One region of the Saccharopolyspora phatthalungensis genome, then DNA from elsewhere that is predicted to be linked to it. Evidence: riboswitches for the same ligand, from Rfam matches in the RefSeq annotation. Region 1 holds a riboswitch; each other region holds the start of a gene.
The links. A riboswitch is a leader RNA that binds a small molecule or an ion and turns the genes downstream of it on or off. The one in region 1 is predicted to bind thiamine pyrophosphate.
Positions count from the first base shown of each region.

Region 2: another riboswitch for thiamine pyrophosphate. It lies ahead of BJ970_RS26045 (purine-cytosine permease family protein); the one in region 1 lies ahead of thiD (bifunctional hydroxymethylpyrimidine kinase/phosphomethylpyrimidine kinase).
Region 3: another riboswitch for thiamine pyrophosphate. It lies ahead of thiO (glycine oxidase ThiO); the one in region 1 lies ahead of thiD (bifunctional hydroxymethylpyrimidine kinase/phosphomethylpyrimidine kinase).

Region 1 is NZ_JACHIW010000001.1:779,425-786,697, forward strand. Features, by position in the region: gene BJ970_RS03365 (dihydrolipoyllysine-residue succinyltransferase component of 2-oxoglutarate dehydrogenase complex) at 1-37, shown strand, start outside; gene BJ970_RS03370 (DUF2218 domain-containing protein) at 145-441, opposite strand; gene BJ970_RS03375 (polysaccharide pyruvyl transferase family protein) at 579-1,694, shown strand; gene tenA (thiaminase II) at 1,982-2,692, opposite strand; gene thiD (bifunctional hydroxymethylpyrimidine kinase/phosphomethylpyrimidine kinase) at 2,811-3,608, opposite strand; TPP riboswitch at 3,596-3,693, opposite strand; gene BJ970_RS03390 (hypothetical protein) at 3,918-4,655, shown strand; gene BJ970_RS03395 (hypothetical protein) at 4,874-5,080, shown strand; gene BJ970_RS03400 (AMP-binding protein) at 5,303-6,940, shown strand; gene orn (oligoribonuclease) at 6,988-7,273, shown strand, end outside.
Region 2 is NZ_JACHIW010000001.1:5,686,013-5,693,285, reverse strand. Features, by position in the region: gene BJ970_RS26060 (family 2B encapsulin nanocompartment shell protein) at 1-905, shown strand, start outside; gene BJ970_RS26055 (family 2B encapsulin nanocompartment shell protein) at 1,040-2,440, shown strand; gene BJ970_RS26050 (family 2 encapsulin nanocompartment cargo protein polyprenyl transferase) at 2,609-3,652, shown strand; gene BJ970_RS26045 (purine-cytosine permease family protein) at 3,806-5,119, opposite strand; TPP riboswitch at 5,110-5,222, opposite strand; gene BJ970_RS26040 (VOC family protein) at 5,530-5,913, shown strand; gene BJ970_RS26035 (xanthine dehydrogenase family protein molybdopterin-binding subunit) at 5,937-7,273, opposite strand, start outside.
Region 3 is NZ_JACHIW010000001.1:1,576,264-1,583,536, forward strand. Features, by position in the region: gene BJ970_RS06970 (FUSC family protein) at 1-1,267, shown strand, start outside; gene BJ970_RS06975 (thiazole synthase) at 1,386-2,150, opposite strand; gene thiS (sulfur carrier protein ThiS) at 2,152-2,352, opposite strand; gene thiO (glycine oxidase ThiO) at 2,340-3,467, opposite strand; TPP riboswitch at 3,463-3,568, opposite strand; gene thiE (thiamine phosphate synthase) at 3,718-4,389, shown strand; gene BJ970_RS06995 (S1 family peptidase) at 4,454-5,584, opposite strand; gene BJ970_RS07000 (hypothetical protein) at 5,745-6,653, opposite strand; gene BJ970_RS07005 (GntR family transcriptional regulator) at 6,885-7,273, opposite strand, start outside.

The DNA.
Region 1 (7,273 bases):
CCTGGCCCGGCTCCGCGACGAAATCAGCAAGGAATGAGCCGGGGATCGCCTCGCGACTGACGCCGCCCGCCTGCCGTCGAAGTGCCGTTGAGCAGGCATAACCAGCCGATCCTCGCAGTCAGTGGATCGCCCGGCTACTAATACTCAGTCGTTCATCCAGTCGACCTTCAGGCCGTCACGCTGGCCGAAACGTTCGAGATGGCGGCCGATCACGTCCTGCACTCGGTCGAGCAGCTCGGCGCTGTCTGCTTCGGCGTGCAGCGCCAGCGCGTCCGGCTCGTTGACCAGCAGACAGCTGCCCCCGCCGCCGTCGGCGGGCAGCGCGATCCGGATACCGTCGGCTTCTTCGGTCACCGAGCACCGACGGCCCAGGTGCGAGGACAACTGCTTGGCGTAGCGAGCCGGTTTGTCGGTGCCCACCGTCGCCTGCGAACGGATCATCAACAGCCTCCCAAAAAGTCAGCCCAGCATTACCGGCGGTGGCGGCGCGGTGCCGGAGATCACTCGTCCCGGCGACCGCGGCTTCGGCGTTGCTACGTTCGAAAGGACTCGGCACCCAGAAGGCTGGAGCCCCACCGTTGAGTAACCCTCCCACCATCTACTTAGTCGCCACCACCGGCCACCCGAACTACGGGGACGAAATCATCGCCGCCGCCTGGCTGAAGCACCTAGCGCGCGTCGCACCGGACAGCGAGATCTGGGTGGACTGCCCCAACCCCGGCCCGAGCGAGGTCATGCTCGGCCACCTGCATCCGCGGGTCCGGTTCACCGACACCTGCTGGCGGCTGTGCTGGGCCGCCCCGTCGGACGGGCCGTGGGAGGTGGCGTCGTTCGTGCAGCACGCATTCAACAACCCGGGGCTGGCGCCGCGCTGGGTGGCGGGCATCGAGCTGGCCGCCCGCGCCGACCTGGTGCACATCATCGGCGGCGGGTTCATCAACGGCATCTGGCCGCGGCACATCGGCCTGCTCGCGGCGGCCGTCGCGGCGACGCGCCGATCCGGCGGCCGGGCGGTGATGACCGGGCAGGGCCTGTGGCCGGTCGCGGCCGAGGCGGAACCGCTGCTGCGCAACCTCGCCGCCCAGTTCACGGTCGTCGACGTGCGCGACGAACCGTCGGCGTCGCTGGCCGGCTCGGCGACCCTCACCGGCGACGACATGTTCTTCGGCGTCGAACCCGGCCTGTACCGGGACGACGACCTGCGCGAGTTCATGGTGTGCCTGCAGTCGGACCTGCTCGACGTGTCGGTGCCCGCGCTGGCCGGGTTCCTGCTTGACACGCTCGGCGAGTGGGGCGTGCGGCCGGAACAGGTCGGCATCGTCGAGGGCATCCCGCGCGTGGACCGGGAGGTCTTCGCGCTGGTGGAACACGACCTGCCGGGCGCCCGGTTCTACCCGTTCGCCGAGATCATGAACTCCGGGCTGCCCGCGGCGGCCGAGCAGCGCTGGCTGTCCAGCCGGTTCCACCTGCACCTGATGGCTGCCGCGGCCGGGGCTCGCGGGGTCGCGGTATCGATCAACTCCGGCTACTACACCAACAAGCACCGCTCGCTGATCGACCGTGGCTCGGGCTGGGCGCTCAGCGAGGGCCTGCGGATCCCGGCCATGCCGACCAGCGGTGGGTTCGCCGCGGACGCGCTGCGAGAACTCAAGAAATCCAAGGAAGAACTCGCGGCCTCGATCTACGGGAGCTGACCTACTCGTCGTCCTCGACGGCCGCCCGCTCCCGCCGACGGTCGGCGATGTAGAAGGGCGCGGCCGCGAGCACGGGCACCAGCATGCCCAACAGGACGATCAGAACAGAAGTGCCCAATGCCCTCGAAACTCCGTCCACGGTGGGAAGAACCCACATTTGCCCCTCGCCCGGACGGGCGTCCACTGAGCACATCGCTCCAGCTCGTGCCGCTATTAGCGACGCGTCACTTGCGCCGAATCACAGCACCCGAACGGGGATCTTGCTGGTCCCGCAACGGATTTCGCGTTTACTTCAGGAAACCGGCAGTCGGCCACTCTTCCTTGATCCAGGCGCTGTTCCAGAACAGCCACTCGTACTCGGTGGCGCGGGTGAACGCCTGAAGCATCCGCTGCTGCATCTCGGCATCCATGCTCTTGGCAACCCGGTCGGTCAGGTCGCGCGCGGCAAGCACCGCCTCGGCGAACTCGTCGTCGGCGTAGGTCTGGATCCACGCCTGATACGGGTGATCCCCGGCGCCGCCGGTGGCCTCCAGAATCGTGGTGCCGACGTGCTGGTACACCCAGAAGCACGGCAGGATCGCCGCCAGCAGCACCGGATACGGTTCGGTCAGCGCGTTCGCCCGCAGGTACGAGGTGTAGGCGAGGCAGGACGGGGACGTGTCGATCCCGGCGATCTCGGTGTCGGACAAACCGAACTCCGCGACGTATCCGGCGTGCAACCGGCGCTCCTCGATCAGCGCGCCCTGCGCGGCACCGGCCAGGAAAGCGGCGTCCTCGGCATTGTCGGCCCGCGCCGCGGCGGCGGCCAGTGTCTGCGCGAAACCGACGAGGTAGCGCGCGTCCTGCACGATGTAGAAGGCGAAGCGATCCCGGTCCAGGGTGCCGTCGGTGAGTGCGGCGTTGAATGGGTGCTCGACGATCGCCTGCTGTAGATCGGCGGTGTTCGCCCAGGCCCGGGCGCAGAAACCATCGGCGGGCGGGGCAGGCAGCTTGCTCATCGGAACCTCTCGTGGCATGTCAGTGTCTTGGCCGGTGATGCGCGACCCGGGCCTGTGAGCACTTCGGGTGCTGCGGCACCGTAAGGCGCTCACGCGCCCTAGCCCCGTGGAAACCTCGTTACCACCAGTGGTGGAAGTGGTGCACTGGGCCGTGGCCGTGGCCGACGTCCAGTCGCTCGGACGCGCGCAGCGCCTCGGTCAGGTACTCCTTGGCTTCACGCACCGCTTCGAGCCAATCCGGGCGCTGCGGCCGCAGCGCGGCGATCGCCGCCGAGAGCGTGCAACCGGTGCCGTGGTCGTTGGTGGTCGCCACTCGCTCGCTGGACAGGAATTCCGCCACCCCGTCGCCATAGAGCAGGTCCACACTGGACAGACCGTCGAGGTGGCCGCCCTTGAGCAGCACCTGCTTGGCGCCCAGCCGGGCCAGCCGCTCGGCCTGCGCGGGCATGTCGTCGGGGTCGGTGATCTCCGGCTCGCCCAGCAGGTCGGCGGCCTCCGGCAGGTTCGGGGTGATCAGATCGACCCGCGGCAGCAACTCGTCGCGCAGCACGTTGACCGCCTCGGCTGCGAGCAGCCGGTCACCGCTCTTGGCGACCATCACCGGGTCGAGCACGACGTGCGGCGGCGCATAGCGGTCGAGCACCCCGATCACCGCGCGAATCACCTCGGCGTTGGCAAGCATGCCGATCTTGACTGCGTCCACCCGCACGTCGTCGAGCAACGTGACGAGCTGGGCGGTGATGAACTCCGGCGGGACCTCGTGCACCTCCGAGACCCCCGTGGTGGTCTGCGCGACCAGCGCGGTGATCACGGACATGCCATAGGCGCCGTGCGCGGAAAAGGCTTTCAGATCGGCTTGCACACCGGCGCCACCGCTGGGATCGGTGCCGGCGATGGTCAGCACATTGGGAACCATGACGTCCCTCCGCTAGTACGAGCTAGGTCAGGTTCAACGGGTCTGTTCTCAGCCCGGCAGTTGTCGGGCACCCCGCGTCACTTCCACCAACCTAACAACCGGAGACGCCCCGGGACCATGCCCGTCATCGATGTGGGCCACGGGTTATCTCGCGACGAGACCATTCGGCCGCCGAGCCACTCCGATGCCGAGCGCGGCGCCATCCGTGCTCGTCCGGCCAAGTGGATCGACACAGCGATCGATTTCACATCGAGAAGGCACCCACCGGAAGGCAAGGTGAACCTTCCTCGCGGACTAAGGTGGGAACTGATGGAAACCACGACCGATGCTCCGAGCTTCGCCCGTTCCCGCCGACAGCGCCCAGAGAATCCCGCCCGGATCTGGGCCCCGCTGGCGGACCTGACCGAAGCCGCCGTGGCGGCCGCCGGCTCGGGGACGGTGGCGATCACCCGCGGATTCGACCGCAACAGCAGGCAGCGCGCCAAGGCACTGCGGGAGCTGCTGAACCGACGGGGTGTCGCCGCGGTCGAGGTAACACCGGCTCCGGGCAGCGATCGGCTGCTGGCCGATGTCGAGATCACCGCCGTGGTCAACCTGGTCGGTGCCGGTTCGTGGCAGCCATACCGGCTGGCCGCGGAGCTGCACGCCCCGGTGCTCACCCCGAAACCCGGCGACGGCCGGGCCGAGGAGGTCAAGCGGGACGTGATCGCCCTCGCCGACGACTCGGGCCAACGCGACGTCGCGATCTCGCATGTCGCCGTGCGCTCCGAGGACCCCGCCGCAAGTCGGTTGACGCTGACGCACGACGGGGAGCAGCTGACGGTCCCCGGCGGCTGGTTGACCCTCACGGTGCACGAGGGCGAACTGCGGGTGCAGGTCGGCGGCGTGGATTTCCCGGAGCGCACCCTGACCACCGCCCAGGTCCGGGTGGAGGCCTTCGACGCGCCGCATCGGCTGGTTCGCGATGAACTGCCGATCGCCGACTTCGAAGAAGGCGCGGTCACCTTCACGGCCGAACCGAAGGGACTCGTCGTCCGCCCGGTCTGAGCCGCCCCTTGCCGAACTCACAGGGTGACCGCAGTGTCCGAGGAAACTGTACCCAAGGAGACTGCGGTCACCCTTCGTGACTTTAAGGCCCGTTACGGTGTGACTTGGATCATCTTGAGTGGCTGATCTGATGATTCGCCGTCACGGATCATGCTCGGTCGCGTCCCTTGAACGACACCGCGCGTGGGAGGCAGAACGCGCGGACTGCACGAGGGAGGCTGGGGATCGTGGAGTCCACCAAGCAGTGGCACGTGAGCTGCCGCGATGTCGCCGGCAGGCGCCGGGACATGTCGGTAATCGTCAACCAGGGGAATGTCGTGGTGGTCGCGCCGCCGGGTGAGACCGCGGTGCTGTCCCCGCTGGAGGTGGGCAGGCTGCGTGCTGCTCTGCGAGATGCGATCGTGCAGGCGGCCGCGCTCGAGTGAGGTCGGCCGTGGGCGCCTCGGGGCCAACCATGCCTCGAGGCGCCCACGGCCCTACCTGCGCCTGGCGTTGGGATCGAACGGCTTGTTCGCGCCGCCGGACGAGGCGAAAGGTCCGTTCGCCGCACACCCGGTAGCACGCTCGCGCACCATTCGGTCTTCCACAGGCCACAGCGCTCGCGCCAGCATCTACTCGCGGTAACCTGGCGACCGAGAGGTGACTGCGTGAGCACGTTGAGGCAACGGTCGGCTGCCCTGCTCCGGCGCGTGACGCCGGGTCTGCACACGGTGTTCGTCCTGGCAAGACAAGGCGTGATCCGCCCGCTTCGACCGGACAAGCTGCTGCGGATCATCCTCGCCTGGCGACGCTGGGGCATCACCCCACCGCTCGGCTTCGCGGTAGGCGCCGTGCGCCACCCCGATCGCCCGGCGGTGATCGACGAGCGCGGTGCACTCAGCTACGCCGAACTCGCGCAGCGCACCACCCGGCTCGCCAACGGCCTGCGCGACCGCATCCCGCGTGGCACCCGGATCGGCGTGCTGTGCCGCAACCACCACGGACCGGTCGAAACGATCGTCGCCGCGGCCAAGCTCGGCGTGGACGTGGTGCTGCTCAACACCGGCCTGAGCACTCAGCAGCTCAACGACGTGATCACCGAACAGCGGGTGGGGCTGCTGGTGCTGGACGCCGAATTCCGTACCCACCTGCCGGACCTGCCCGAAGGCATCGACGCCGTGCTGGCGTGGACCGACGGCACCACCCGCCACGACACGCTGGAAAACCTGATCGCCATCTCCTCGGCGCAGCGGCCGACCCGGCCGACCCGGCAATCGCGCATGATCGTGCTGACCTCCGGCACCACCGGAACCCCGAAGGGCGCGCGCCGCCCCGACCCGCCGGGCCTGGCACCCGCGGCGTCGATCCTTTCCCGCGTGCCGCTGCGCAGCGGGGAACGGTTGCTGGTGAGCGCGCCGCTATTCCACACCTGGGGCCTCGCGGCGTTCCAACTCGGCGCCGTGCTCGGCGCGACCCAGGTGATGCGCCGCAAGTTCGACCCCGAACAAGCGCTTTCCGCGGCCCAACGCAACCAGTGCACGTCGATGTTCGCGGTGCCGGTGATGCTCCAGCGCATCCTCGACCTCCCCGAACAGATCCGCACCAAGTACGACCACAGCGCGCTGCGCATCGTGGTGAGCAGCGGATCGGCCCTCCCCGCCGACCTGGCCACCAGATTCCAGCACGCCTTCGGACCCGTCCTGTTCAATCTCTACGGATCCACCGAGGTGTCCTGGGTAAGCATCGCGACACCGCAGGACCTGCGCGCCGCACCGGGCACTGCGGGCCGACCGCCGCGCGGGACGACCGTGCGGATCCTCGGCGACGACGGCACCCCGGTCCGGCGCGGCGCGACCGGGCGGATCTTCGTGGGCAACGACATGGTCTTCGAGGGCTACACCAACGGCAGCAGCCGCGAGTCCCGCGACGGCCTGATGTCCACCGGCGACCTCGGGCGCATCGACGCCGCCGGGCGGCTGTTCGTCGTCGGCCGGGAAGACGACATGATCATCTCCGGGGGCGAGAACGTCTATCCCAAGGAAACCGAGGACGCCATCGCGCGCCTGCCGGAGGTGTCCGAGGCGGCCGTCATCGGCGTCGACGACGCCGACTTCGGACAACGGCTCGCGGCGTTCGTGGTACTCCACGAGGAGGGCGGGCTGGACACGGAACGGCTGCGCGAGCGCCTTCGTGACCGGCTGTCGAAATTCGCGATGCCGCGCGATGTCGTGTTCCTCGACGAGTTGCCGCGCAACGCCACCGGCAAAGTCGTGCCGCGCGAACTGCTCGACCGTCTGAGGTCCTGACCGACACGCTGCACGATCACCCCGCGTGTGGAGTTAGGCTGCCTCGGGTGAATGACCGTCTAGTGTGGATCGACTGCGAAATGACCGGTCTCGATCTCGGCAAGGACGCACTGATCGAGATCGCCGCCCTGGTCACCGATGCCGACCTGAACATTCTCGGCGAAGGCGTGGACATCGTCATCCACGCCGACGACGAGGCGCTCGCCGGGATGCCCGACGTGGTCCGCGAGATGCACGACCGCTCCGGGCTCACCGAGGAGGTGCGCCGCTCGACCGTGACCCTCGAAGAGGCCGAACAACGGGTGCTGGACTACGTCCGCAAGTACGTCCCGG
Region 2 (7,273 bases), 4.9 Mb from region 1:
CCGAAGAATCGTCCACCTGGGAGGCGACCTTCAAGGCGGTCACCCCCTGCACCGTGCTTTCCTTGCGGCAACAGGACTTCCGGGACATGAACGGCAGTTCCGAACCGCTGCGAGAGCACATCCGGAACACACTGTCCGGCCCGAAGCGCCCGCACAACGTGCACGGCGAAGCGGACATCGAGATCGCCTCCGGGCACGCCGGCGAGCCCGCGCTGGCCGGAACCTATGTGGACTACGAACTGGCGCCCCGGGAGTACGAACTCAGCGTGGCACAAACGGTTCTGCGCGTGCACAGCCGCGTTGCCGACCTCTACAACCAGCCGATGAACCAGACCGAGCAACAGCTCCGGCTGACCATCGAAGCGCTGCGCGAACGGCAAGAAGAAGAACTGATCAACAACCGCGACTTCGGCCTGCTGCACAACGCCGACCTCCGCCAGCGCATCCACACCCGCAGCGGCCCGCCCACCCCCGACGACCTCGACGAGCTGCTGGCGCTCGTGTGGAAGGATCCCGGGTTCTTCCTCGCCCACCCGCGCACCATCGCGGCGATCGGGCAGGAATGCAGCAAACGCGGCCTGTACCCGCAGAGCATCGACCTCAACGGTCACCAGGTGCCCGCCTGGCGCGGCGTGCCGATCCTGCCGTGCAACAAGCTGCACGTCAGCAAGACCCGCACCAGTTCCATCGTGCTGATGCGCACCGGCGAGGAAAACCAGGGCGTCATCGGCCTGCACCAGACCGGGATCCCGGACGAGTACCGGCCCGGCCTGTCGGTGCGCTTCATGGGCGTCAACGACCAGGCGGTTATCTCGTACCTGGTCAGTGCCTACTACTCGGCGGCGATCCTGGTACCCGACGCGATCGGAGTGCTCGAACACGTCGAACTCGGCCGGGAGAGCTGAGCCGAGCCCTGGCGCGCGGCCCGCGCTGCCGGCACCGGGCGCGTTTTCGAGGGAAATCAGCGCATTGATTTCCCTCGAAAACGCCATCACCCCGGGCAACCGCACCACTACGCACCACAAGGAGATCGGAAATCGTGACCGTGACAGAGCCGGACCTCGGCGCCGTAGAACAGGCCGCACTGAGCCTGACCACCGCGGCGGCGCGGAAGCTGTCGACGACGACCAAATCCCAGCCGCAGATGCAGGGCACCACCTCACGATGGCTGCTTCGAATGCTGCCGTGGATGGACGTCTCGGCGGGCACGTATCGGGTCAACCGCCGGTTGACCTACGCCGTCGGGGACGGGCGGATCACCTTCACGAACACCGGTTCCGATGTTCGCGTCATCCCGCAGGAACTCGCCGAACTGCCGCTGCTGCGCGGTTTCGACGACGACTCGGTGCTGGGCGCGTTGGCCGACCGGTTCGTGCAGCGCGAGTTCGAGCCGGGTCAGGTGATCGCGACCGCCGGGCAATCAGCGGACGAGGTCGTGCTCATCGCGCACGGCAAGGTCAACAAGATCGGCGCCGGCGAGTACGGCGACGACACCGTGCTCAGCGTGCTCGCCGATGGCGAATTCTTCGGCGCCCGGGTGTTGGCCCCTCATCAATACACTTGGGACCACACGTACAAGGCGGTCACCCAGTGCATCACCCTCACACTGACCACCCAGGCGTTGCAGGAGTTGAACAACCAGTTCGACCGGCTGCGGGCGCACATCGCCAACAACCACGACAATCCCGCGCCGCCACAGAACAAACACGGTGAAGCCGCCATCGATATCGCCTCCGGGCACGCCGGCGAGCCCACACTGGCCGGAACCTATGTGGACTACGAACTGGCGCCCCGGGAGTACGAACTCAGCGTGGCACAAACGGTTCTGCGCGTGCACACCCGCGTTGCCGACCTCTACAACCAGCCGATGAACCAGACCGAGCAACAGCTGCGGCTGACCATCGAAGCGCTGCGCGAACGACAAGAGCACGAGCTGATCAACAACCGCGACTTCGGCCTGCTACACAACGCCGACCTCCGCCAGCGCATCCACACCCGCAGCGGCCCGCCCACCCCCGACGACCTCGACGAACTGCTCTCCCGCCGCCGCAAGACGCGGTTCTTCCTGGCCCACCCCCGAACCATCGCCGCGTTCGGCCGGGAGTGCAATCGCCGCGGCATCTACCCGCAGACCACCGAGGTCCAGGACCGCCAGGTGCACGCCTGGCGGGGCGTGCCGTTCCTGCCCAGCGACAAGATCCCGATCAGCGACAGCGGCACGAGTTCGATCCTGGCGATGCGCACCGGCGAGGAGGACCACGGGGTCGTCGGCCTCCGGCAGACCGGCATCCCCGACGAGTACCAGCCCGGCCTCAACGTCCGGTTCATGGGCATCAACGACCAGGCGGTGATCTCCTACCTGGTCAGCGCCTACTTCTCGGCCGCGGTACTGGTCCCGGACGCGCTCGGCGTCCTCGAACGCGTCGAAATCGCCCGCTGATCCCTGTTCTGTATCTCGATTTCCAAAGCGGCGGGGCCGATCGGCCCCGCCCACTACCGCAAATCCCCCAGTGGAAACGCGACAGCAACTCCCCGCGGGAGGTCGTAACCGGCACCACCGCGCAGGACGACCCCGGTTCAACAAGTCCTCTGGTCGAAGGGAAATCGCATGGCCACCATGCAGCAGGATGCCAATAAGGCGGGTGCGGCCTACGAAGCTTTGACACGTAGCCGTGCGATGGTCGAGCCCGCCCTGCGGGCCGCGGTCGACCGGTTGCCCACCCGGATGCAGCAGGTCTCCGGATACCACCTCGGTTGGTGGGACGAGCACGGCAATCCGGTTCGCGCCGACCGGGGTAAGGCGTTGCGGCCCACGATGGTGCTGCTCGCGGCCACCGCTGTCGGTGGCGATCCCGCGGTCGCGGTGCCCGCCGCCGTCGCGGTGGAGTTGGTGCACAACTTCTCGCTGCTGCACGACGATGTGCTGGACGGTGACGTCACCAGGAGACACCGCCCCACGGCGTGGACGGTGTTCGGCAGTGGACCAGCCATCCTCGCCGGCGACGCGATGCTGTCGTTGGCTTCCGATGTCTTGAGCTCGTGCAAACATCCCAAAGCGGCCGCTGCGATACGAACGCTGAGCACCGCCGTGCTGAACCTGATCAACGGTCAGACCGCGGACCTCGCCTTCGAGGACCGGCCCAACGTGGAGCTGGCCGAATGCCAGCGGATGGCCCACGACAAAACCGCCGCACTGCTGGGCTGCGCCTGCGCGCTCGGCGCATTGTTCGGCGGCGGCACGACCGAGCAGATCGCCCGGCTGCGCAGCTTCGGCGAGCGGCTTGGGCTGGCGTTCCAACACATCGACGACCTGTTGGGCATCTGGGGCGATCCGGCGATCACCGGCAAACCGGTGTTCTCCGACCTGCGCACCCGCAAGAAGTCCCTTCCGGTAGTGTCCGCGCTGACCTCCGGCACCACGGCCGGTCAGCGGCTGGCCAGTCTCTACCTCCGCGAGCAGCCGCTGTCCGGCAGCGATCTGGCCCAATCCGCCGAGCTGATCGCGTTGGCAGGCGGCCGCACCTGGAGCCGGAACCAGGCCGACGAGCTTCTGGCCGCCGCCCTGAGCGACTTGCGCCGCTCGGACCCGACCCCACGTGCGGCCGAAGAACTCAGTGCCTTGGCCCAGCTGATGACCCACCGGGATCACTGAGCAGCGGGACCCTGCGGACTCGACCGGGCCGGCCCCGGTCGAGTCCGCAGGAGCATGCCGACCACTGGTGTTCGGCAGCGGGCTTCGTTTCCGCGCACAGCCAACCGATTTGGGAATGCAATCATGCCGGGTCAGTCCGTCGAGCCGAACGGATCAGCGGCGGCGGAAAGCACCGATGACCCCGGCCGCCAGGGCGGCGGTGAGGAAGGACGCGATGGAGGCGCTCATCCAGGTCGGCGGGGTGAAGCCCAGCACGGCCTGCACATCGGTCCAGAGCTTCGACCACCAGCCGAGCTCGCCGGGGTTGATCAGTTGGAACACCGCGAAGCCGAGCAGCCAGGCCACCAGCATTCCCCAGCGAGACGGTGCGCGCTGCGACAGGTCCCAGGTCCGGCGGCGGCCATGCGCGAAGTAGTCGACCGCCAGCACGCCGAACATCGGCACGAACACCGATCCGATCAGCAGCAGGAAGTTTGAGAACTGGGAGATGTCCAGCGTCAGCGCCAACAGCGTCGTCATCGCGCCGACGCCCAGGCTCAGTAGCCGGCGGTCCGTGCTGGGCCGCAGGTTCTGGATCGACACCGCGGTCGAGTAGATGTCGGCGAAGGACTGGTCGACCTCGCGCAGCACCAGGATCCCGAAGAAGATCACCCCGAGCGGCACCGCCAGCAGCGGATCGAACGCCTTGTCCGCATCACCGCCGACCATCGCCAACCCGAGCAAGCCCAGCAGGTAGCAAGCGATCTGGGTGACCGAATAACCCAGCGTCGCGGCGGTGAAGGCGCCCGCCGCGGACTTCGAGTGCCGGGAGTAGTCCGAGGCGACCGGGATCCAGGACACCGCGACCGCCAGCGCGGCGTCCGCGCCGGGCCAGAACCCCTGCCAGGAGCCGGTGTTCATGTCCGGCAGCGGGTGACGCAGCAACTGGACGAAGAAGTACACCATCGCGATCGCCACGGCGATGCTGACGTAACGACGCAGCAGGCGCAGGGCACCGAGTGGGCGCAACGTGAGCGCGGTGGTCAGCACCCCGGCCACCAGCACGTACAACCATTGCGGGCCGCCGCCGAACAGCGCCTCCGCGCCCTGCGCGATCACCAGCAGCTCGAAGGTCCCCCAGCCGACCAGTTGCAGGATGTTCAGCACGGTCGGCAGGTACGACAACTTGGTGCCGAAAAGCCCGCGCAGCAACATCATCGATGGCGCGCCGGTGCGCGCACCGGGAATCGCCGCGATGCCGACCATGATGCTGCCCAGCACCGTGCCGACCACGCACGCCGTGACGGCGGCGAGGAAGGAAAGCTGCGGCACGCCGCTCGGTGCGAGCACTGCCAGCGCGCCGCTGAAACCGAGCAGGCTCACGCCGAGATTGCCCCAGAACGCACCCTGGTCGAGCACGCCCAACGTCCTGGGCGCCGGTTCATCGAGGGTGTGCGGAACTTCGGAACGTTCGACGTCAAGCGCCATCAACAGCTCCCTACGCCGGCATTATCCGGACAGGTTCAGCGGTCGGTGGCGCGGCGGTGCCACCCTCTCAGCCCGGTGCGCCCGAGCTCCCGCGTGGATATGTCGGCGACACCCTACCTCGATCAGGTGAGCGATGAGCAGGTGGGCCTGCTCACCACGAATCGGCCAAGGGGCCCTCGACGAGAAAATGTCGGCGGACCAGCGCCAGAACGTCGACGGCGGGAACGTCGCATGATCGTTTCCGCGGACTTCGACCACACGGTATGCCGGCGGGTACCCGATCCGGCCATTGGCCACCCGGATGAGCGATGCGCCGGTTGATTCCGGCACCGGTGTGCATTGACCTCGACCTTGGTAGAGCTCCTAACCTCGGGGATACGGCAGTACGACGAGTGAAAGCGAGCAAACCGATGTCCGTTCAGCTCAACCACACGATCGTCGCCACCTCGGACAAGGTCGCCGGCGCACGGTTCCTGGCCGACCTGCTCGGCCTGCCGGCCCCGGAGCCCTTCGGTCCGTTCATGTGTGTGCAGACCGGCAACGACGTGTCCCTGGACTACCTGGAGACCGGGGACGCGATCGTCCCGCAGCACTATGCGTTCCTGATCAGCGAGGAGGAGTTCGACGAGATCTTCGGGCGGATCAAGGCGCAGGAGCTGGCGTACTGGGCGGGTCCGAGGCATCAGGAGCCCGGGCGGATCAACACCCGGGACGGCGGCCGTGGCGTCTACTTCGACGACCCCGACGGCCACATCCTGGAAATCCTCACCCGGCCCTACGGCAGCGGCGGGTAGCCGCGAGGCCACATTTCAGCTGGTCAGGCCAGGAACTTGTCCAGGGTGATGGGAACGTCCCGGACTCGGATCCCGGTGGCGTGATACGCGGCGTTGGCTATCGCCGCCGCGGTGCCCACGATGCCGATCTCACCGATTCCCTTGGCTCCCATCGGGTTCACGTACGGGTCGTGCTCGTCGATCCAGTCCGCCTCGATGCTGCCGATATCGGCATTGGTCGGGATGTGGTACTCCGCGAAGTCGTGGTTGACCACGTGACCGAACCGGGGGTCCACGACGCTGTGCTCGTGCAGCGCCATCGACAGCCCCATGGTCATTCCACCGAGCAGCTGTGAGCGGCCGGTCTTGGCGTTGATCATCTGGCCGATCGCGAAGATCCCCAGCAGCCGCGGTACCCGCACCTCCCCGGTGCCGGTGTGCACCTTGACCTCGGCGAACTGCGCACCGAAGCTGTGCATGGCCAGCTGACCCGCGTACGGGTTGTCCGGGAGCGTCCCGGTGATCTCCACGCCCTCGTCCGGGATCGGTTCCCCGATGGGCAGTTCCGCACGCAGCTTGCGCGCCGCGTCCACGATCGCCGAGCCCCAGCACATGATCCCGGTCGAGCCGCCGGCGCCGGAGGCATACGGCAGGTCGGTGTCGCCGATGCTCAGCATCACGTCGGACATCTCGACGTCCAGCGCGTCGGCGGCGATCTGGGTCAGCGCGGTCCAGGCCCCGGTGCCGATGTCGGCGGCCCCGATGAGCACCCGGTACCGGCCGTCCGGCCGGGCCCGGATGGTGGCGCGCGAGCCCGGCATGCTGAACACCGGATAGGTCGAGGCGGCCACGCCGGTGCCCACCAGCCAGGGCCCGTCGCGGTGGGTGCGCGGTCTCGGGTTCCGCTCCGGCCAGCCGAACCGCCGAGCTCCCTCTTGCAGGCAGGCGACCAGGTTCCGGCTGGAGAACGGCCGACCGGTTTCGGGATCGGTGTCCGGTTCGTTGCGGATGCGGAACTCAATGGGGTCCAGCCCGCAGGCGATCGCCATCTCGTCCACGGCGACCTCCAGCCCGAACATGCCCGGTGCCTCCCCTGGGGCCCGCATCCACGTCGGCGCCGGAACGTCGAGTTCGGCGAGCCGGTGGGTGGTGCGGCGGTTCGGTGCGGCGTACATGACGCGAGTCGGCACGGCGGTCTGCTCGGCGAACTCCTTGATGCGGGAGGTCTGCTCCACCACGTCGTGGCTGATCGCGGTCAACTGTCCGGTCGAGTCGCTGCCGAGGCGGATCCGCTGAATGGTGCCGGTGCGGTAGCCGACCACCGAGAACATCTGCTGTCGGGTCAGCACAAGCTTCGCCGGGCGCGGGGTGACGAGCCGCG
Region 3 (7,273 bases), 800 kb from region 1:
GCTCCGGCAGATCGTCGAGCAAGCCGATCAGGTCGCCGCCGAACTCGCCCGGGCGGTGCGCTCCCGCGCCTGCACCGGACTGCCCGCGGCGGCCCGCCGCGAGCCGGCCCAGGCCGTGGTGGCGCGCGGCGGACGGCAGGACCTGCCGGATGCGGTGCAGGGCATCAACCAGGGGCTGGACCGGATCCGGGCCGCGGTGGTGCGACGCGTCGAGACCCCGCTGCCGCCGTCGGCTCCCGGTGCGCGACGGGAACGATTCCTCGGTGCGGTGCGCGCGCACCTCTCGTTCCGCTCGTCGCTGTTCCGGCACTCGCTGCGCTGCACGCTCGCGGTCGCCTTCGGCATGGTGATCGTCCTGCTGCTGCGCGACCCTTCGGCGTCCAGCCTGCTGCTCGCGCTTTACGTGGTGCTGCAACCCGCCGCTCGCGACAGCATGACGGGCGCGTTGGAGCGCACCGGTGGCGCGGTGCTGGGCGTGACCGGGCTGGCGGTGCTGATCACCCTGCTGCCGGGCGCTTTCTTGCTGGTGCCGCTGGTGATCGGCGGGATGCTGCTGAACATGACGCGGCTGCGCGCCGACTACCAGGCGCTGCTGGGCTGCCTGATCGTGGTGACCGTCGTTGATCAGGCGATGCGGCTGGAACGGCCGCTGGTGAACGTGGGCATCAGCTTCGCCGCGAACACCGCGGTCGGCGCGGCGATCGCGCTCATCGTCGGCTACATCAGCTATCTGGTGTTGCCGAGCAGCATCCTGCCGGACGTGCGCGGTGCGGTGCGGTCCACGGTGTGGTCGGTGTCCGAACTGCTGCGCAGTGTGCGAGCCGCCGGCCAGGGCGTCGATCTGCCTGCGGCATTGCAGGCGGCGAACGTGCTCGCGTTGCGGCGCACGCAAGATCTGCTGGGCATGCCTGCGCTGCTCGACGGGACCGGTGAGGAGACCGACGACGACCGCGCGACGCGGGCGGCGGCGATCGCGCTCGACGCGCTGCGGCAGGACGTCGCAACGCTCGCCTTCCGGCCGGAGGCCGAGCAGGCGGTCGCGGTTCCGGCGCTGCGCGCGGTGGACGACCTGTTGGGCGGCAAACCGACGGCGAAGATCCCGGACGTGCCGGAGGGCAGCGCTCCGGCGACGGAGCTACTGGCGAGCTCGCTGGTGGAGAACGCCCTGCACGCGCGCCAGGCGATCGACCGGACCTTCGGCTACGACAACCCGTGGAAGAGCTACACGATCGCCTTCGTCCGCCCGGAGCGCCTCCACATTCGCTGAGGTCCGCCACGAGCTGTCAGCGCGGGATGGGCGGCATTTTCGCGCCAAATCGTCGCCCGTCCCGCGCCGAAACCGTCGTTTTCGCGCCAAACCGCCAAAACCGCTACGCGGTCGTTGATCACTCCAAGGGACGGCCGGGGCTGGAGGCTTGGGCCCAGAAGCGCTGGGGGATTCGACCCGCCAGGGCCGCCAGGCGGCCCCCCTCGACCGCCGCCCGCATCGCCGCCGCCATGCGCTCCGGGTCCTGGGCCCGAGTGACCGCCGTCGCCAGCAGGACCGCCGAGCAGCCGAGTTCCATCGCCAGCGCCGCGTCCGAGGCCGTGCCGATGCCCGCGTCCAGCACGATCGGCACCGATGCGCGCGAGACGATCATCTCGATATTGTGCGGGTTCCGGATGCCCAGACCGGTGCCGATCGGCGAACCCAGCGGCATCACCGCGGCGCAGCCGATCTCCTCCAGCTTCAGCGCCAGCACCGGGTCGTCGTTAGTGTAGGCCAGCACCACAAAACCCTGGTCGACCAGCTGTTCCGCGGCGTCGAGCAGCTCCACCGGGTCGGGCAGCAGGGTGTCCTCGTCGGCGACGACCTCCAGCTTGACCCAGTTCGTCTCCAACGCCTCGCGCGCGAGCTGCGCGGTCAGCACGGCCTCGGCCGCCGTTCGGCAGCCCGCCGTGTTGGGCAGCGCCTCGATGCCGAGCTTGCGCAGCAGGTCGAGCACTCCGGTGCCCCCGCCGGCGTCGGCGCGGCGCATCGCCACGGTCGTCAGCTCGGTTCCGGACGCGATCAGCGCTCGCTCCAGGACCGCGAGGTTCGTCGCCCCTCCGGTCCCGGTGATCAATCGCGAACCGAACTCGCGACCAGCGATCACCAACGGGTCGTCCATGTCACCCTCCTTGCACTGCGGTGAGGACCTCGATCGTGGCATCGGGGCGCAATCCGGTGTCCGGCCACAGGACGCGCGGCACCACTGCGCCGTCCAGCGCCACGGCCACGCCCCGCTCGGGCACCCCGAATTCCTGGAGCACCGCCGCGAGCGTGGCGTCGGCGGCAACTTGCCGGGCTTCTCCGTTGATCACGATGAGCACTGCTGTTCACCCCATCTGCTCGGATCGGCGGCCTTGACCTCTGCGGCGGGCTCCTCGCCACGCAGCAACGCCAGCACCGCTTCGACGGTTACCGGGGCGAGCAGGAAGCCGCCGCGGTGGTGCCCGGTCGCCGCCAGCACGCCGGGTTCCAGCCAGCCGAGCGCCGGCAGGTTGTCGTCGGTGCTCGGGCGCAACCCGGCCGCGGCCTCGACCAACTGGTATTCGGCGAGGCCCGGCATCAGCCGCTCGGCGTCTGCGATCAGATCGCGCACCCCGCCCACGGTGACCTCGGTATCGAACCCGACCTCGTATTGGGTGGCGCCGAGCACCAGGCCGCCGTCATCGCGCGGTACGAGGTAGGTCTGGCGGCCACGCACCGGGCCACGGATCGTGCGGTTCGGCGGCGGCAGCGCCGTGGCTCTCGCGCGCAGGCGGAGGATTTCGCCTTTCACGGGGCGAATCCGGTCTTGCAGCACGGGATGCAGGGCACCCGAGTTCACGCCCGCCGCGATCACCGCGACATCACAGTCCACAGTGGAGTTCTCGAGCTCCACCGCGCCGGGGCGGACCCGTTTCGCGTGCGCGGCGACGAAATCGACACCCACTGCGGTGGCAGCCGCGCGCAGCGCAATCAGTGCCTGGCGGTTGTCGACCGCGAGATCGCCCGGCACTTCGAGCCCGCCACGGACCGCCGGACCCAGCGACGGTTCGAGCCGCCGCACCTCCCGGCCGGACAGCCGGGTAACGGCGCGGCCGAGCCGGGCGAGGTAGTCGGCCAGGTTGTCCAGCTCGGTCCGGTCGGCGCTGTCCACACCGACGACCAGGGTTCCCGCACCGCGCAGGCCGGACGGCAATCCGGACGCTCGACCGAGTTCGTCGGCGAACGCCGGCCACTGCCGCAGCGACTCCGAACCCAGTTCCAGCAGCTCTTCTTCGCCGGGCCATGCCTCGGCAACGGGCGCCAGCATCCCGCCGGCCACGTAGGACGCCCCGGATGCCGGTTCGGCGTCGACGAGTCGGACGCGATGCCCGGCGGCGGCCGCACGCCAGGCGACGGACATACCGATGACGCCGCCGCCCACTACGACGACGTGCTTTTCTCGTGCTTCAGACAACTAGCTCCACGCTCCCTGCGCCGGCATGACCCGGATCAGGTTCGACGGTCGGGGCCAACGCCCCCTCTCAGCCCGGTGCCCGGACTCCCGTGCTCACCGAGTCCACCGTACCGGGCGAGGATCTCGACGTCAGGGGCGAGGTCGAGCACTTTTCACAAAGATCAAGTCCGGCAAGCGCGCCCGAGCCCGCGGTCGGGTAACCGACGCGCGCGGTCCGGCGACTGTGGCGCCAAAAGCTACCCTGTAGAACATGCCTGGATTGGACGGCTTCGGCATCCGCGCTCGCCTCGACGAGGCGCGGCTGTACCTGTGCACCGACGCACGCACCGAGCGTGGCGACCTCGCGGAGTTCGCGGACGCGGCACTGGACGGCGGGGTCGACATCATCCAGCTGCGGGACAAGAAACCGGGCGGCGCTCCGCTGGAGGCCCGCTATGAGTTGGCTGCGCTGGAGGTGCTGGCCGAGGCATGTCTGCGGCACGGTGCACTGCTCGCGGTGAACGACCGCGCGGACGTGGCGATGGCCGCCGAGGCCGACATCCTGCACCTCGGGCAGGATGACCTGCCGGTGGAGATCGCCCGGCGCATCGTCGGCGAGCACATCGCGATCGGCCGGTCCACGCACGACGTCGTGCAGGCCGACGCCGCGGCAATCGAGGCCGGCGTGGACTACTTCTGCACCGGCCCGGTATGGACGACGCCGACCAAGCCGGGCCGCCCGGCCGCCGGGCTCGACCTGGTGGAACACGCAGCGGAGCACCGGGGGCACGGTCGGCCGTGGTTCGCGATCGGCGGCATCGGCCCGGACAACCTCGACAAGGCCATCGAGGCCGGGGCGCAGCGAGTCGTCGTGGTCCGCGCGATCACCGAAGCCGAAGATCCCCGCGCGGCGGCCCGCGACCTCCGCGACCGCCTACCGTGACGCGGAGACCTGCGCGGGCATGACGCGGCCCCCGGCGGGGCCGGGGGCCGGGGTCGATCCGGGGTTACTGGGTGAGCAGAGTCAGGCTGTAGGCCTGCAGGATTTCGTTCACCGGCTGGAAGTAGGTCGTGCCGCCGGAGGTGCAGTCGCCGGAGCCACCGGAGGTCACCCCCTGGGCTTGGTCCCCGGAGAGATAGGGCCCGCCCGAGTCGCCGGGCTCGGCGCACACGCTGGTGCGGGTCAAGCCGCTCACGGTGCCCTGCGAGTACCGCACGGTCTGGTTCTTGGCCTCCACCGAACCGCAGTGCCAGCCCGTGGTCGAGCCGGAGCGGCAGATCGAGACGCCCTCGGCGGACTCGGTGGAACCGGCGACGCCGACGGTACTGCCGTTATAACGGTTGACCAGCGGCCGTGGGGTCTCGCCGGAGTCGACCCGGACCCAGCTGTAGTCGTTGCCCGGGAAGGACGAGCCCGCGTACCGGCCGGCGGGCCGCGATGTGCTGTCGCCGGTGCTGCCGCAGTGCCCGGCGGTCACGAAGCCGCCTTCCACCGAGAACCCGATCGAACAGCGGGACCCACTGCTCATGTGGACGGCGTTGCCGCCGATGACGTCGGCGTAGGTGCGCGGGTTCTCCGCCGACTCGACGACCCGAACCGCTTCGGTGAGGGCACCGGAAGTCCGCACGAACTGCGCCGCCCGGTCCCGGGTGCCCGGCTCGGTGGTGACGACGACCGCGTTCTCGCCGCCGCTGACGTACCAGCCGGAGACCTCTCCTGGGGCCGTCGGGCTGTGCTCGTTGAGGCTGTCGACGACCCCGTTGAGCTGCTCCATGGTGTAGGTGACGAGCTTGGGCTCGGCACCGGCCACGCGCACCTCGTCGAATCGGGCCTGGTCGGTCACGCCGACGACGAGCTTGCCGAGCGCCGGATAATAACGGGAACCGCCGTAGGTACCCGCTAGCGAACCGCGCAGCGCATGGTCCGCGCGGATGGCGTCGGATTCCCGGTCGAGCCGCTGGCGGGCCTGGTCCCGGGTCAAGCCGAAGTCGCGCTGCATCGCGTCAAGCAGGGTCACCGCCGCGGGCGCGGGCGGCGGCGTGGGTTCGGTGGCGATCGCCGGCATGGTCAACGCGGCCACCGTTACCGTCGCCAACGCCACGGTCCCGGCTATCCGGGCCGCGAGTCTGCGCTTCATCTGACGTCTCCCTTTGTGAAATGGATCTCAGAGCCCCCGTCGCCGATCCAGTATCAGAGGACATCAGCAGTCCCACATTTCCCTTTCGCCCCATAGCGCCCAAAACGCCCGCGTTGCTACTCGATCGAGGTAGCACCGCGGGCGTCTTGACCTTGGCTTTTTATCGCCCAGAAGTGGGCTGATGCAACACGCCGGTCTCGGTGGGCTGCTCGAAGACACCCGATTCCGGCGCCTGACTCGGCTGCTGCTCCGTCGCCGGAGCCCGGGTCGGTTGCTGGGTGGGCGCCGGGTTCTCGGTGGTCGGCTGCGCCGTCGGCTCCTCGGTCGGCGTCACTTCCGTGGACGGCTGCGGCTTGCTGCTGTGCGTCTCCTGCGGCTTGGCCGGTTCGGTCGGGACGCTCGGCGTGGGCTGCCGTTTTTGTTGCAGCACCTGCCCGAGCGTCGTGCCGGTTTCGCCGCCGGAGAGCGGCTTTCCGGTCACGCCTTCGAAGCCGGTGATGATCAGCATGCTCAATACGAACGCCGCCGCGCAGCTCGCGGCCACCATCGCCCACCGGACCCGGCGTTTGCGCCGATCGGGCTCCGGCTTCACGTCAGTCACCTCGGTCGCCTGGTCGAGCGCGGCGACGTGCAACTTCCGGGTGGCTGCTTCGGTGTCGACCTTCGCCGTGCGGTCCTCGTCTACGACCGTCTCCCCACCGGGCCAATGCATGCCGGGTGCCAGGTGGATCCGCCGCGTCGTTTCGACCTTCCGGTCCTTGGACACGTAGCGCGCGACGGAGGTCCGCTTGAGCCGCTTCTCGGATGCCTTGGCGGCCGCGGACACCGCCTTTTCCTTCGCGTTCTCAAGTGATCGCTGGTAGAGCGCCCCGCCGACGGTGATGACCACGCTCGTCATCCCGGCACCCGCCACGGTGCCCGCCACCCCGAGCCGGGACCCCAGGAAGGCCGCCGTCACCGATGCCAGTGCCGCCCCAGCGACCTGGGCCGGTGCCACGTCGACCTTCTTGGGCTTCTTCCCCTCCTCGTCCGAATCCTGCCGGTTGGATTCCGCCTTCTGCCTGACCATGGCTCCCACGCTCTTGAACGCACTCTCTCCCTACGGTCCAACGGGGGAGCACGGCGGTTTTCTCCAGATCGTTGCCAAACCGTGAGGACTCCCACTTCGAAGTAACGCCGCGGACCGGAAGGACGAAAGGGCCCCGGTCCGGGTGCCTTTCGATCTCGACCGCGCAACGGCGCAAGCATCGGGCAAATCGGTTTCCACGGCGAGCTTTCCGCTCGGTGCGGCGGGAGCCGATCAGCCCGGCGGGTTGAGCCGCGCGACGAACTTGTAGCGGTCGCCGCGGTAGATCGAGCGCACCCACTCCACCGGGCGGCCCTCGGTGTCGAACGAGTGGCGGGACAGCAACAGCATCGGCAGGCCGACATCGGAGCCGAGCAGTTCCGCTTCCTCCGGACTGGCCAGCGCCGTCTCGATGGTCTCCTCGGCGTGGCCCAACTCGACGTCGAAGTGCTCGCGGAGCACCTGGTAGAGCGAGCCCCCGGATTCCAGCCGACCGGTCAGCCCGCGGAACCGGGTCAGCGGCAGGTGGGTGGTCTCGATGGCCATCGGCTCGCCGTCGGCGAGCCGCAACCGGCGCAACCGCAACACGGTCGCGCTCGGCTTGGTCGCCAGCAGCCCAGCCA